Regions from separate parts of the Ruegeria sp. H4 genome, predicted to be linked through region 2. Evidence: riboswitches for the same ligand, from Rfam matches in the RefSeq annotation. Region 2 holds a riboswitch; the other holds the start of a gene.
The links. A riboswitch is a leader RNA that binds a small molecule or an ion and turns the genes downstream of it on or off. The one in region 2 is predicted to bind cobalamin.
Positions count from the first base shown of each region.

Region 1 (7,425 bases), on a different contig from region 2:
ATGGCCAGTTTTTTGATGGCGATATCCATGACGCCAAGGATGGCATGCACAAATGGGCTTTTGATCAAAGCCAGGGCATGATCGCGACCAATGTGCGCAACCACGGGTCCTATTCTTTTACCTGCGTGCGCAATCCCTATACCCGCATCCTTAGTTCGTTCTTTGACAAGATCTGCGGCATTCAGCGTAACGGCAAGCGCTATCGGGGCAATCTGGTACCGACGCTGATCTACAATTACGGAATCGAAGTTGGTGGCGATGACGGCAAGGGCGAGTTCGACCAGATTGCCAGCTTCCGCCGATTCCTGCTGTTTGCGCGCGACACGATCCGCTGGCGTCGCCCGATGGACCCGGACATTCACTGGTCAGCCATGTCGGGGCACGTTTCGACCTTCATTGTGAATGGCGGTCAGTATGACCGGATTTTCTGGACCGAGGCATTCAATGACGGGATGCAGGGTGTACTGGAGAACGTCGAAACCGCCCATCCGGTGACATTGTCCGAGATTCCGCGGTTCAACGAATCCGAAGGGCATGGGCCAAAACGCGCCCATCCGGTCGAGGACTATTTCGATGATCTGTCGATGCATCTGGTCTATGAAATCTACAAACAGGATTTCGAGCTGTTCAAATACGATTTCGAGAACCCTGGTAACAAAATGCCTGTGGGTGAGATCGATCTGGACGAGGTACACGCCAAACTGGGCGATTGAGGGGCAATGGGTGCCGCCGTGCAGAGATTCTTCTGCTTAGAAAATAATTTGCACATTAGCGTCTGCTTTGAGCCCAGAGTGACAGTCAGTTTCTGATCCCATCCGCCATCGTAGCATAAGAATTTTCTAGGCCATCGACCGTAGGGTACGGACGCATCGGCTCGTCAGGCGTATTGATTCCAGAAGCAAGGACGATGGTGTTAATGAAGTCAAATATACCACAGACTTCGACAACTTCGTAAAGTGCGCCTTCTCGCCATCCCGCCTGCCGGGCCAATTCAAACGCCAATACAATCTCATCGCTGTCTCTGCCGCGCAGGCATCGAGCATAGTTCAAAAGCGGTTGGATGCGCCTGCTAGTGTTTTCTATCGGACCTGAGAATACTTCGGAGAATACAGTATGATAGAACACGCAGTATTGGGTCATGTTTAGCTTTGAAACGAATGCCGCAATTGCTTCCCGTTCTCCTCGCGAAAGCTCGCCGTCAGCACACATGATGTCATCAAGCAAGCGGATTAGAAGCTCAGAGTTCCGTGGGAATAGCTTGAGCACATCAGAGAGGCCACTTTTTGCAGACAAGCCATCAAAAATTGCCATGTAATGATAACCCCGCTCAAAATTTCACCACGGCGAAACGCGATCCGCCATTGAATCAAAACACACTAGCACCGGACACTATCAATATCAGCTTTGTCCGCGCAAAAGAACAAAAACGGCCCACCGGATAGGTAGACCGTTTTTGTTGAGCGGTGTCTAACTCAAACCTGACGCACGGCCCCTTTGGCGGCGCTGGTGGTCAGTTTGGCATAGGCCTTCAGCGCGGTAGAGACCTTGCGCTTGCGTGGTTCTGCCGGTTCCCAGCCCTTTTCGTCCTGCTCTGCACGACGCTGGGCCAGTTCCTCATCCGACACAGCCAGATGGATTGAGCGGTTGGGGATGTCGATCTCGATCGTGTCACCCTGACGGACCAGACCGATCACGCCGCCTTCGGCCGCCTCGGGTGAGACATGGCCGATGGACAGGCCCGAGGTGCCGCCCGAGAAGCGACCATCGGTCAGCAAAGCACAGGCTTTGCCCAGACCTTTGGATTTCAGATACGAGGTCGGATACAGCATCTCCTGCATCCCCGGCCCGCCACGCGGACCTTCGTAGCGGATGACGACCACGTCGCCTTCTTTCACCTTGCCGGTCAGGATGTCGCTGACCGCCTGATCCTGGCTTTCGCAGACATAGGCCGAGCCGGTGAAGGTCAGGCTGCTGGCATCCACGCCCGCCGTTTTAACGATACAGCCATCCAGCGCGATATTACCGAACAGAACCGCAAGGCCTCCGTCCTGAGAAAACGCATGTTCCTTGGACCGGATCACACCGCCTTCGCGGTCGGTGTCCAGTTCCTTGTACCGGTTCGACTGGCTGAACGCCTGCGTGGTGCGTACACCGCCCGGGGCTGCCTTGAACAGGTCCTGCGCCGCCGGGTTGTTGGCAACCTTGATGTCCCAATTGGCAATTGCTTCGCCCATGGTCGGCGTGTGAACAGTGCTGCAGTGGTTGTGGAACAACCCAGCGCGGCTGAGTTCACCGAGGATCGAGAAGATGCCACCGGCGCGGTGGACGTCCTCCATATGCACATTCTCGGTGTTCGGTGCGACTTTGCACAGGCACGGCACCTTACGGCTTAACCGGTCCATGTCGGACATGGTGAAATCGACGCCGCCTTCGTGGGCGATTGCCAGCAGATGCAGGACCGTGTTGGTCGATCCACCCATGGCGATATCCAGGCTCATGGCGTTCTCGAAGGCATCAAACGTTGCGATCTCGCGTGGCAGGAAGCCTTTTTCGTCCAGATCGTAGTGCCGCTTGGTGATCTCGACGATCCGGCGACCTGCTTCAAGGAACAGCTGTTTGCGGTCCGCATGAGTGGCGAGGGTGGAGCCATTGCCTGGCAGTGCCAAACCCAGTGCCTCGGCCAGACAATTCATTGAGTTCGCCGTGAACATGCCCGAGCACGAGCCGCAAGTGGGGCAGGCGTTTTCCTCGATATGCTGAACCTGCTCGTCGGTGAACCGGTCGTCAGCGGCGGCGACCATGGCATCTACAAGGTCGATCTTCTTGGCATCCAGATCAGCGATGTCGATTTTACCAGCCTCCATCGGCCCGCCCGAGACAAAGATCGCTGGAACGTTCAGACGCATCGCAGCCATCAACATGCCTGGCGTGATCTTGTCACAGTTCGAGATACAGACCATCGCATCGGCGCAATGGGCGTTGACCATGTATTCCACCGAATCCGCGATTACTTCGCGCGAGGGTAAGGAATAGAGCATCCCGTCGTGGCCCATGGCGATGCCGTCATCCACCGCGATGGTGTTGAATTCCTTGGCAACACCGCCAGCCTTTTCAACCTCTCGCGCGACCATCTGGCCCAAATCCTTCAGGTGGACGTGACCCGGCACGAATTGAGTGAAGGAGTTGACAATGGCGATGATCGGCTTGCCGAAATCATCGTCCTGCATACCGGTGGCACGCCACAGGCCGCGGGCACCGGCCATGTTGCGGCCGTGGGTAGAGGTTCTGGATCGGTACATTGGCATGATGCTGTTTCCCTTTTGCCCCGGTTGCGATATGCGGGGAATGTGCGTTATAGCGCACGTATCATATGTGCGCTATAACGCACAAGAGGATTCGAAAGACAACGGCATGGCTCCGGACGAAATAACACTGAAACTAAGGGATGTGCGGGCCGCTTCGGGGTTGAGCCTGTCGAAAGTTGCCGAAATCACCGGTGTCAGCAAAGCGATGCTAGGTCAGATCGAACGCGGCGAATCAAGCCCGACGATCGCCACGCTCTGGAAGATTGCCAAAGGATTTCAGCTGCCGCTCAGCGCGTTGATCGACACCGTGAATGGTGATCCGTCGGTTTTTCAAACCGTTACCTTTCCCGGCAGTATCGAGGTCAAGATCGTTTTCCCCTTTGATCCGGCCTTGGGGGCAGAGACATTTCACGTCAACCTCGACCCGAACCAAAGCCATGAGTCCCCTGCCCATGCCGCTGGTGTGACCGAGGAGGTCTTTGTGCTCAGCGGCACGCTGGACATTCTGAAAGGTGAGGCTTGGGTGTCTTTGCAAACGGGGCAGGGACTTCGATTTGCAGCGGATGTCCCGCACGGATATCGCGCAGGTGCTGAAGGGGCGGCGTTTTTGAACATGCATCACTATGCGCAACAGCCGGATGTTCAGGAAAACGGCAAGGTTCATTGATGAGTGAGTTTTTCAACAGTCTGACCATCGTGGACGCCATCGGTTCCTTCGGGGCTCTGATCGTGGTTGCCGCCTATTTCGCGACGCAGATGCGGTATATGAATTCCGAAGATCTGGCGTTTCCCGTGGTGAACCTGCTGGGGTCTGTTTTGATCGTCTATTCGTTGCTTCAGAACTTCAATCTGGCGTCGATGCTGATTGAAGGCTTTTGGATCATCATAAGCGTGATCGGAATTGTTCAGCATTTCAGGTTGCACCGCGCTGGGTAGCGCGGCGCAATAGGGTTATACAGCGTTGTGGAGGCGGGGCGTAAACAGCCCAATCCGGCCCAGACCTCGCATGGATTTTGCTGCGGCCAACACGGCTAGATCGGCCAGCGGTTCGATCAGAATAACCAGCATGTAGGCAGCGCCGAAACTGGCGACCGCTGTAAAGTTCTCGGCCCCAAATCCTTGGCCATAAAAGGCCCAGAACGCCACCCAGATGACGACACCGCCCTGATAGGCCGTCGATAGCGCAAGTGCCTGAGAATACTTCAGATCAATATAGGCTGTATTCGGCGCAATGATGCGGTTGGCCAAGGCCTGCAAGGCAAACAACGGTACCAGCAACGTTGTCATGTTCATTCCGAACTGTGGCAGGTCGAAAGGCGCCAGAAAAAACCCCTGGATAAACAAGCCCGCGATCAGGCCGATAGCGGCAGGGGCCGCACCGAACAACAAAAACAGGGTCGATCCCAGAATAAAATGAACCTCCGACACCCCGACCGGGAAGTGCGGCAACACCTCAAAGAAGGTGAAAACCAGCCCGGTGGTCAGGGCTGAGCGAATGGCCAGGCTGGCAAGGCCGCTGCTTTTCAGGCTGTCCCATGCCAGTTTAGCGGTATAGAGCCCTACGCCAGTTGCGGTGGCGTAGCTCAAGACAAGTTTGGCGCCATTTACGACGCCCGGTTCGATATGCATAGTTTAGTCTCCTTCCCGTCACACCCGACGGCAGAAAGGTTTAAGAATTGGGCTTTCGCCCGGTTTGCACATGGCAGGTCTCCTGACTTGCGGATTGGCTTCGATCCCGGCCTTCCCAACCGATTGCCTCGGTCAGTGGCCATGATGGGGCGAAACTCCGCCTACAGTTGCGGGGGCAGTTCCGGAATTGACAGGTACTGTCGCACCGGATTCCCTTTTCATTCCTCAGGGGGAATTCCCCTTTGGAAACCATGTCCGGCAGGTGTCTGGCGCGGGGTGCCGCCTGTCAAGCAGGCAAACGTGTATGTTTGGAAAAAATTGTCAGCGCGCCGGGGGGTGCAGGCCTTGGCATGGCTTGCACGTTTGGCCGCTCGGATATAGGGAAACTCAGACTCGCTTAGGGGAGGCTTTGATGCAAGACGATCCGAAAACCCTGGTATCTACCGACTGGCTGGCTGCGCATATCAAGGACCCGGATCTGCGGATTCTGGACGGGTCGTGGTATCTGCCCGCGCAGAATCGCGATGCCAAGGCGGAATATGATGCGGGCCACATCCCCGGCGCGCGCTTCTTCGATATTGATGACATTTCGGACCACCGCTCGGACTTGCCGCATATGGCGCCGCCGGTCGAGAAGTTCATGTCACGCCTGCGGGCGATCGGCGTGGGCGATGGTCATCAGGTGGTCGTCTATGACGGGGCCGGGCTGATGTCGGCCGCGCGGGTCTGGTGGCTGTTCCGTCTGATGGGGCAAGAGAATATCGCCGTTCTGGACGGGGGTTTGCCGAAATGGCAGGCCGAAGGGCGAGAGGTCGAAGATCTGCCCCCTGTGATCCGGGATCGCCATATGACCGTCCGGGTACAGAACCATCTGGTACGCGACGTAACACAGGTGTCCGCCGCCGCCAAACTGGCTGATCATGAGATCATCGATGCCCGTGCCGCCGCCCGCTTTGCCGGAACCGAGGCTGAACCGCGCGAAGGGCTGCGATCGGGCCACATACCAGGCTCGCGCAACGTGCCCTTTGGCAGCCTGCTAAATAGTGACGGCACGATGAAGTCGCCCGATGCGTGCCGCGCCGTGTTTGAGGCCGCAGGCGTGGATCTGAATAAACCGGCGATCACCTCGTGCGGTTCAGGCGTGACCGCTGCAATCCTAAGCCTTGCGCTTGAACGCATGGGCAAAAAAGACCACGCGCTTTATGACGGCTCCTGGGCTGAATGGGGTGCCTTCCCAACCCTGCCCGTCGCAACCGGAGAAATCTGATGTTCGAGAACCTCAAACCGCAGCCCGCCGACAAAATCCTGGCGCTGATGCAGATGTACCGCGAAGACCCGCGTGATCAGAAGATCGACCTGGGTGTCGGCGTCTACAAGAATGCCGAAGGTGTTACCCCGGTAATGCGTGCGGTCAAAGCCGCCGAAAAGCGCATTCTGGAGGAGCAGGAGAGCAAAGCCTATACCGGTCTGGCAGGTGATCCGGCCTATGCCGATGCGATGATCGGGCTGATCCTTGGCGATACGGTGCCGCGTACCAAAATTGCCGCCGTTGCGACACCGGGCGGGACGGGTGCCTGCCGTCAAGCGTTCGAGATGATCCGCATGGCCAATCCTGAGGCGCGCGTGTTTGTATCGAACCCGACATGGCCAAACCACCTGTCGATCCTGAGCTACTTGGGTATCGAGGCGGTTCCGTATCGCTATTTTGACGGCGAAACCCGCGGCGTTGATTTCGACGGTATGATCGAGGACCTGAAAACTGCCAAGGCGGGCGACGTGGTTCTGCTGCATGGTTGCTGCCATAACCCGACCGGCGCAAACTTGAACCCCGTGCAGTGGCAAGAGGTGGTGAACCTGATCAACGAGCTTGGGCTGGTTGCCATGATCGACATCGCCTATCAGGGTTTCGGCGACGGTCTTGAGGAAGACGCGCAGGCAACCCGTCTGGTGGCATCGTCGGTCAAGCGCTGCCTGATCGCGGCGTCTTGTTCGAAGAACTTCGGCGTCTATCGTGAGCGGACCGGCCTGCTGATGGCGATCAGCGATGATGCGGCGCAGACGGCATTGAACCAGTCGACGCTGGCCTTCCTGAACCGCCAGAACTACTCGTTTCCGCCGGACCATGGCGCACGGGTCGTGACCACCATCCTGAACGACGACGCCTTGCGCGCAGATTGGGCCGCTGAGCTGGAGGAGGTGCGCCTTTCGATGCTGGGGCTGCGTCAGCAACTGGCCGGCGAGTTGCAGAGGCTGACCGGATCAGACCGGTTCGGCTTTGTCGCCCAGCACCGCGGCATGTTCTCACGCCTCGGCGCGGCCCCCGAACTGGTCGAGCAACTGCGCAACGATCACGGCATATATATGGTGGGGGACAGCCGGTTGAATATTGCAGGTCTAAACGCGACGACCGTTCCGATCTTGGCACAGGCGATTGTCGACGTCGGGGTTTAATACTCGCACTTATTGGCAAAGGCCGCGTCATTCGCGCGGC
Region 1 covers NZ_JBQFOC010000004.1:162,712-170,136, reverse strand. The annotation lists gene ACR0KG_RS19015 (sulfotransferase family protein) at 1-713, shown strand, start outside; gene ACR0KG_RS19010 (carboxymuconolactone decarboxylase family protein) at 799-1,311, opposite strand; gene ilvD (dihydroxy-acid dehydratase) at 1,473-3,305, opposite strand; gene ACR0KG_RS19000 (helix-turn-helix domain-containing protein) at 3,412-3,972, shown strand; gene ACR0KG_RS18995 (CBU_0592 family membrane protein) at 3,972-4,241, shown strand; gene ACR0KG_RS18990 (energy-coupling factor ABC transporter permease) at 4,257-4,934, opposite strand; cobalamin riboswitch at 4,990-5,203, opposite strand; gene sseA (3-mercaptopyruvate sulfurtransferase) at 5,347-6,201, shown strand; gene ACR0KG_RS18980 (amino acid aminotransferase) at 6,201-7,385, shown strand.
Region 1: another riboswitch for cobalamin. It lies ahead of ACR0KG_RS18990 (energy-coupling factor ABC transporter permease); the one in region 2 lies ahead of ACR0KG_RS10990 (hypothetical protein).

Region 2 (7,425 bases):
TGGACACGATCGAAGAACGTAAGACGATACCGCCCGAAGAGGTTGAACAGCTGTTGCGCACCACGCTGGAAGCCGTCGGTTTCATTCATAGCGAAGGCATGCTGCACCGGGACATCTCGCCAGATAACATCCTGATCAACCAAGACGGCGAACCGATGATTATTGATTTTGGTGCCGCCCGTGAAAGCGCCGCCAAATCTGACCGTGCAATGTCTATGCTGAGGGTCGTAAAGGAAGGGTATTCGCCGCAAGAGTTTTATCTGCAAGGCGCGGAACAGGATCAGTCGAGCGATCTTTATGCGCTGGCGGCTACGTTTTATCATGTCATCAAAGGGGCTGCCCCGCAGGACAGCCAGACCCGGCTGGCGGCTTTGGCTCAGAATGGCAAAGATTGCTACGAACCACTTGAGGGTGCGGTCGAGGGTTATCCTGTCAGTTTCTTGCGAGCGATTGATCGTGCCCTGAGTGTTCCGCCCGAAGACAGGTTCCAATCTGTTCAGGAATGGCAGGATGCGATTGAAGAGAGGATGCCGATCGAAGCGAAGCCCGAACCGGTCGCTGCGGTCGACTTCAACGATAAGGTCGCGGTCAACAGCAAAGCGCCGCGCAAACGTTCAAACTCTATGCTGATGATAGCGCTGATCGTCGCCGGAGTAATCGGTGGAGCAGGGTACTATTTTAGCCAGGGTGGTGAAGCGGATCAGGATGTGGTCGCGATTGCTGCTACCCAGCAGGCGGCTCCGCAACCAGCCACCGATGAAGAGCCTGAAAGCAGCGGCGCGACGGCACAGGAATCGGAACCGGAACCCCGGCCTGCAGCCGCAGAGCCAGAAGTGGAGAGTGTTGCTTCGGAACCAGCGACGACAGATTCAAACTGGATAGCGTGGACTGGTCCCGCTGTGGATCTGCCGTTTGCGACCGTTACAACATCGCAGCCGCAGGGCAGGTTCTCGATGGTATCGCTGGTGCGATCTGACCTTGATCCCGCGACAACGGATTGGTTGAAATCCGGCACGATCATCTATTCCGTAAATGGTCATTTGGTGGTGGATGACAACTCGATCATTCGCGCAATCCAATCGCGTGAGGCCAATCCCGAAAGTGGTGAAATTCTGGTGGATATGCGGGTCAGAACCGAAGAAGATAGCCCGGTTTCTGAAAAGAACCTGACCCTTCAAACGGGTAAGGTGGTTGAGCTCACAAATGGAGTTCAGTTCATTACGGTCACCAACGGCAATGGGAAATGGATCAGTAAGGTATTGCGTGCTCCGGCGTCGGCCAAATCAGTTCGCGTGGGCGATATTGTCGTATCAGAAACCGCTTCGCAGATTTCCATCGAGGGTGAGAACGGTATTACCCAGTTGTTCGAAGAGCTTAGCAATACAGGTGCAGAGCTTGCGTTGTTGACCATCGCGCGGAATGGCGAACTGCAATCGGTGGATCTGCCACTTACGCATTAATGCTTTGGCGGCTTTTATAGTTAAGAGCCGCCTACATTGCCTTGAAGGAAATTCAAGTGTCTCATTCTGAAAGATCTCTGATGCAAGTTCACGAGCCCAGATTTCAACAGGCGGAGGAACGCCTGCGTGAAGTCTTCGATATTTCAACCGTGCTTAACCAGGGTGCCCGCGAGTATCAGGAAGATGCCATTCTTTCTGAAAAGCCGATCGGATCGGAGTTAGGGTTCGTGGTTCTGGCAGATGGTATGGGTGGCCACGCGGCAGGGGATGTTGCCTCTAACCTGATCGTTTGTGAGGTGATGAAAGGTTGGTTGGCCGCCGGGCTGAACAAAGACTCGTCAAATTCGGAAGTTGTCGCATTCTTACATGACAGTGCCGAGCGCGCGAACAAGCAGATTTTCGAAGCCAGCCGCAACGATCTGAATGTAAAGGGAATGGGAGCTACGCTTCTCATACTGATCTGCATCGAAGATCGCGCGTATTGGTTTTCCGTCGGGGACTCGCCGCTCTATCTCTGGCGGTCTGGCGAGCTAATACAGCTGAACGAGGATCATTCAATGGCGCCTCAAATCGATATGATGGCGAAACTTGGCATGTTGGATCCCGATTTGGCCCGAAATCACCCCGATAGAAACATACTTACGTCTGTCATACATGGTGGCGACATCGCGAAGATCGATTGCCCTTCAGACCCGTTTAAGCTTCTGCCAGATGATATTCTCATTGCAGCTTCGGATGGGCTTCAGTTTCTAGAAGACAAGGACATTCAAGAGGTTGTCACGCGCAATCATGAAGTGAGTTGCGACGCTATTGCGGATAAGTTGATCAGAGCCTTGATTAGCCTTGATGATCCAGATCAGGACAACATAGCTTTCTCTGTTGCAAAGGTTTGTTCTTAGGCGTTGATAGCTGGCGTTGAACTGATGTCGTGGCGCATCTGCACTTATTGTAAGCTGCCTTGTCGCAACTGATTTCTTCGATTTTCGTAGTGGCGATTGGCCCGTTTTTGTGCTGAACGAGTATCAAATCACCTCTACCAACTCCGCATGTTTGAACAAAGCAGGCCGTGATTTGACTAGATCGAATACATCCTACGCCCATCGCATTTCAGCAACGGCGTCATCGGTGAGCGGAACCCGGACGCCAGGTTGAACAACAGCCGGATCATAGGGTGTGCGATCAAACACCTCACGCACCATATCTGCAAAGAAAGACAGTGGTTTGCTGGGATAAGCGGGATCAAAACTCGATTGATCCCAGCGTTCACAGAACTCGGCACAGTCATCGAAATAGATGCTGTCACGATGAGCTTGGCGTTTTTCGGGGTTCGCGCCTACGTGCTCTCCGAAGTAAACAAGCTGAAAATCCCCATGGGTATGCACGCACCACGTGACCTGTTCGCGTAGGAAGGGTTTGAGGATTGAGGCCGCATATTCATCGTGATTATGCGGCGCATAGATGTCACCGATATCATGCAGCAAGGCGCCAACGATCCAATCTATGTCTGCCCCGTCAAACCAGGCGCGGGTTGCTGACTGCACCGAATGGCCAAGACGTGTGACTTGATAGCCGGACAGGCTTTTGTCGAGCCTCTCCATAGCCTCCAGCAAACGATCTGCCGTTCCTTTGCAGTACTCACGCTCCAGAGTATCGAGGAAGGTGTAGTCCTCTTTGTCCCCGTCCTTCATCTGCGTGAATTTCACCTGATCCATAGCATGTCCTTTGGCGTTTAAGTGTGGGTCAGCGGGCGCAAGCAAGCGTGTAATTCCGGACTATCCACGCAAACACCGGACTCGGCAAATGAAACCTGTTGTGCCGGTGAAATTTGTAGTCGCCGGAGGTGGGTATCGACGTCTTTTAAGAGCACAAAGCCGTGCGATAATCCAGCAGCCCGTTCTATGTCACAGCGGCATGCGAAAAGATCGGCGGGCCTGCGCGCCGCCACGCCTTTCACGTTTTGGCATGGCAAGCGGCAAAGGTCTGAATGGTTGCTCCAGCGAAGTCAAAAGCAAGTCGCAGAACGCTGCAACGGCAGGTGAGTGATCTTTAAATGGTGCAGCTGTTTCGTAAGCATGCCTCGCAGCTACTTCATAGCAGGCATTGCCAGGAACACCCGCGATCCATTGCATATAGCCAAGCTGTCCCATCTGACGTGCTTCATCCGCAGGCATGGGGCCTGTATCGAGTTGAATAATCGTCCGTTCCAATAACATCGCGCCCTCCGCGCAAGGGGAGGAGTGTGGCTGGTCACGGTGATGTGCCGGGGACGCTTGGTCCTTCGGTCGTCTCTGCCGTTCCCAAGGCACCCCGCCCGGGTTCAAGTTGACTGCGGCGCATGGCATCACACACCGTAGATGGCAGGTCTCCTGACTTGCGGGTCAACGCTTTCCCGTTCCTTCCCGAACCCTAGGGCTCAGTGGTTTCCAACGGGGTCGCTCGCCGCTTACAGTTGCGGGGGCAGTCACGGAATTGGGTATGAACCCGCACCGTGTTCCCTTTTCAGCCGACTCGAACCGAGCCGGACACCATCGCGTTCACTGTCTCATACGCGATTCACTATGTCCACTGGGTTTGGCGCAATCTGACTACGCTAAAATGTCCGCCAAAGCTGAAACGGCAGTGAGTTCAATCCATGCAAAGACTTTACAGGGCGTGGCATTCGGGTGCCTTAATGTTCACAGAAATTGACGATCTGAACAGAAAGAACACGTATATGTCGAACCATGGCTACGACTCCGGCCGATTGAACCTGCCTTTCGTTGGTATCTGTACCTTTGGCAAGTATCCCTATGTCGAGGATTGGGACGCGATTGACGCCGACGTTGCGGTTCTTGGCGCCCCGTATGATTTTGGCTGTCAATGGCGGTCCGGGGCGCGGATGGGGCCACGCGCGATCCGTGAGGCGTCGACGCTGTTCTCATTCGGCCATGCAGGAGCCTATGATCACGAAGATGATGTCACCTATCTGGATCCGTCCAAAGTAACCATTGTTGATATCGGCGATGCAGACATCGTGCATACCGACACAATGAAAAGCCATGCAAATATCGAGTTTGGGGTGCGCAAAATACTGGAGGCGGGGGCGCTACCGGTCGTCTTGGGCGGCGATCATTCGATCAATATCCCCTGCATCAATGCCTTTGATGATCAAGAACCAATTCATGTGGTGCAAATCGACGCGCACCTGGATTTTGTCGATGAACGGCATGGGGTGCGCTATGGCCACGGAAACCCAATGCGCCGTGCCGCCGAAAAACCCTATGTCACCGGCCTCAGTCAGATCGGCATTCGCAATGTGTCGTCCACCGCTAAGGATGGCTATGCGGATGCCCGCGCCATGGGATCAGACATCCAATCTGTCCGGCAATTCCGCAAAATGGGGGTCGATGGGATGCTGGCCCGCATTCCAGGAGGCGCGCGGTATTATGTGACTATAGACATTGATGCCTTCGACCCATCCATCGCCCCAGGTACAGGTACACCAAGCCATGGCGGATTCATTTACTACGAAGTGCTAGAGCTCATGGCAGGTCTGGCCAAGCGGGGCGACATTGTCGGTCTCGATCTGGTTGAAGTTGCCCCGGATTATGACGCCACCAGCTCCACCCAAATCCTTGCGGCCCAGTTGCTAATGAACATCATTGGGCGCGTGCTGCATGAGAAAGAGCAGCGTTAGATCTGCCAATCGTCATCTAGTTGTGCCGAGCGTTTGAGCGTGCCACCGCCATCGGCGGCGGTTTTATGCTATACTGGGCGCATTGAAGCACTCCTTAAGGGGGATTTTTAGATGACAACGATTGCCAAACTGAACTTTCTAAGAAAACAAGCCGGGTTGCCGCTGATCCGTTTCGACCTGATCAGATTGCGCGAGGAGGATATTCAGGACCTGCGCGACGCCTATGCTGCGATGTACGAAATCTCGGACATCGCGATGGGTGATCGGCGCGGATATTTCGCATTGGCGCGCGGCCACGGTTATGATCAGGACCTTTGTCACGATGATGACCGTACGTTTCTGACCTGGCACCGGTCCTATGTCTATTCATTCGAAAAAGCGCTCAACAGCGCGCTTCAGTGGAAGCGCGGGGACGACGAACTCGAACTTACGCTTCCTTATTGGGATTGGACGCAGTTTGCTACCGCGACGCACGCCACGAACGGGCTGCCGAAAGTAGTGGACGATGCGACCTACACAAACAGTGCCGGGGACGAAGTTCCCAACCCGCTGGCCCGCGCGCGCAGTCTCTATCGCAGCATTGCCCTGGGTCTGACCGGCGATGAGGTCTTTACACGCAGATACACGACGCGCCTGCGTAGCAATATCCCGTTGCTGGAGGATGAGGTTGAGCGCTATTTGACCAACCCAAACTTTGAAGCCTTCCAAGCCGATTTCAACTTCGCGGCTCATGGCGGTATCCACGTCCTGACGGGGGGCACGGATACATCGTCGCCCTTGCCCCGCTCGATTGGAGATATGGGTAGCACAGTGTCTGCCTCATATGACCCGGTATTCTGGCTGCACCATGCGATGTGCGACAAGGTTTGGGCAGATTGGCAGGCGCTATGGCCCGGGGCCAATGTTCCACAGCATGTTCTCGACACAGTCGTATATGACGGTCGGGTGGGCCGCGATTTGATCGACGCGGAAACCTCGCTCAGATACATCTATTCCGAGGATTCCGTTGAAGCCGCGATTGGTGCTTTGGGAACCTCGGACAGCGCACCCGTGGCCACATTGTCAGCGGCAGCAAGTCATGTCACCGAGGTTCGGCTGGGCACAGTGAAAGCCGGATTTGTCAGGGCCGAACTTGAATTCCATCGCATGCGACCGCCGACCGAAAGCTTTGAGCTGCGTGCCTATGTCGACAACGCCAATTGCGATGCCTCAACTGGGTACAAAGACAAAAGCTATGCGGGGCGCCTTGTGTTTTTTGGCCATGGCACCTGTCCGGGCGCGCCGGGTCACTGTAACCCTGCCTTAGCCGTCCGTGATGACTATGATCAAAGATACAAGCATCCGCTTAGATATGAACACACGCGGTATCGGCTGGACATCACACGCGGTTTGCGGCGCTTTATTGGTCGAAAGAAGACGGTAAAAAACCTGAAGATTTACCTTGTGACGCTGGATGACAAAGGTGAGTCCGTCGCGCCCGAGACGCTGGTCTATGATCAATGTTCGCTAAGAACCTATGCCAAAACCTAAACTGCTGGGGTCGGATCCTTGGACGTTAGACTTACGGATAAAGCTGTCAAAGACAGGGTTCTAAGGATCTGGCTGCGCCGTGTCCCAGAAGCGGGTGGTTTTCTTCAGGCCTGGCATATTGATGCAAACGAGAATGAGCGGCAGATCGGCAGCGCAACTTTGTATGGCAGAGGGGTCGGATCGACGGCGCAGGAACGCGCAATGCTGTTGTTTCGCCTGCCTCCGGATACCGATGATCTGAAGCTTTCAGTTGGGGATCGCGTTCAAGTTCGTATTGAAGAAGGAAGCGACTTCAAAGAGCTGAATCTCGATGTATCTGAGGTCGAGTAGTGTTTGGAATTTGAAGAACTTAGCCAGTTTTGCTTAGATGCCTACCAGGGTGTTCGAAGATTTGTCCGAATCCTTCAAGCTTATCCATAATTCCTGCGCGGCGTAGACAGGACCAGAATTGCGCCTGGTTCGATGTGATGACCGGTTTGCCTGCTGCCTGTTCAATCTCATCCACCACTTCCAATGATCTGATACCCCCACAGGACAAGAAGATTGCATCGGCTTCGGGCCGGTCGATCTCTAGGGCAAATTCTTTCCAATAAGATGGCTCGACCTTGCCGAACTCAATACCGGTTGCAAGACACAGGCCTTGAATGTCCAGAACATCGAACCCTGCGGCCAATAGATATTCGGCCTCGGCGGTGTTAACGTCATCCAGATAAGGTGTGCCAACGACGATCTGTTTGGCACCAACCTCACGCAGGGCGT
Region 2 covers NZ_JBQFOC010000001.1:2,250,127-2,257,551, reverse strand. The annotation lists gene ACR0KG_RS11005 (serine/threonine protein kinase) at 1-1,460, shown strand, start outside; gene ACR0KG_RS11000 (PP2C family protein-serine/threonine phosphatase) at 1,541-2,359, shown strand; gene ACR0KG_RS10995 (HD domain-containing protein) at 2,552-3,172, opposite strand; gene ACR0KG_RS10990 (hypothetical protein) at 3,362-3,673, opposite strand; cobalamin riboswitch at 3,800-4,005, opposite strand; gene speB (agmatinase) at 4,174-5,136, shown strand; gene ACR0KG_RS10980 (tyrosinase family protein) at 5,248-6,666, shown strand; gene ACR0KG_RS10975 (hypothetical protein) at 6,685-6,996, shown strand; gene ACR0KG_RS10970 (maleate cis-trans isomerase family protein) at 7,016-7,425, opposite strand, start outside.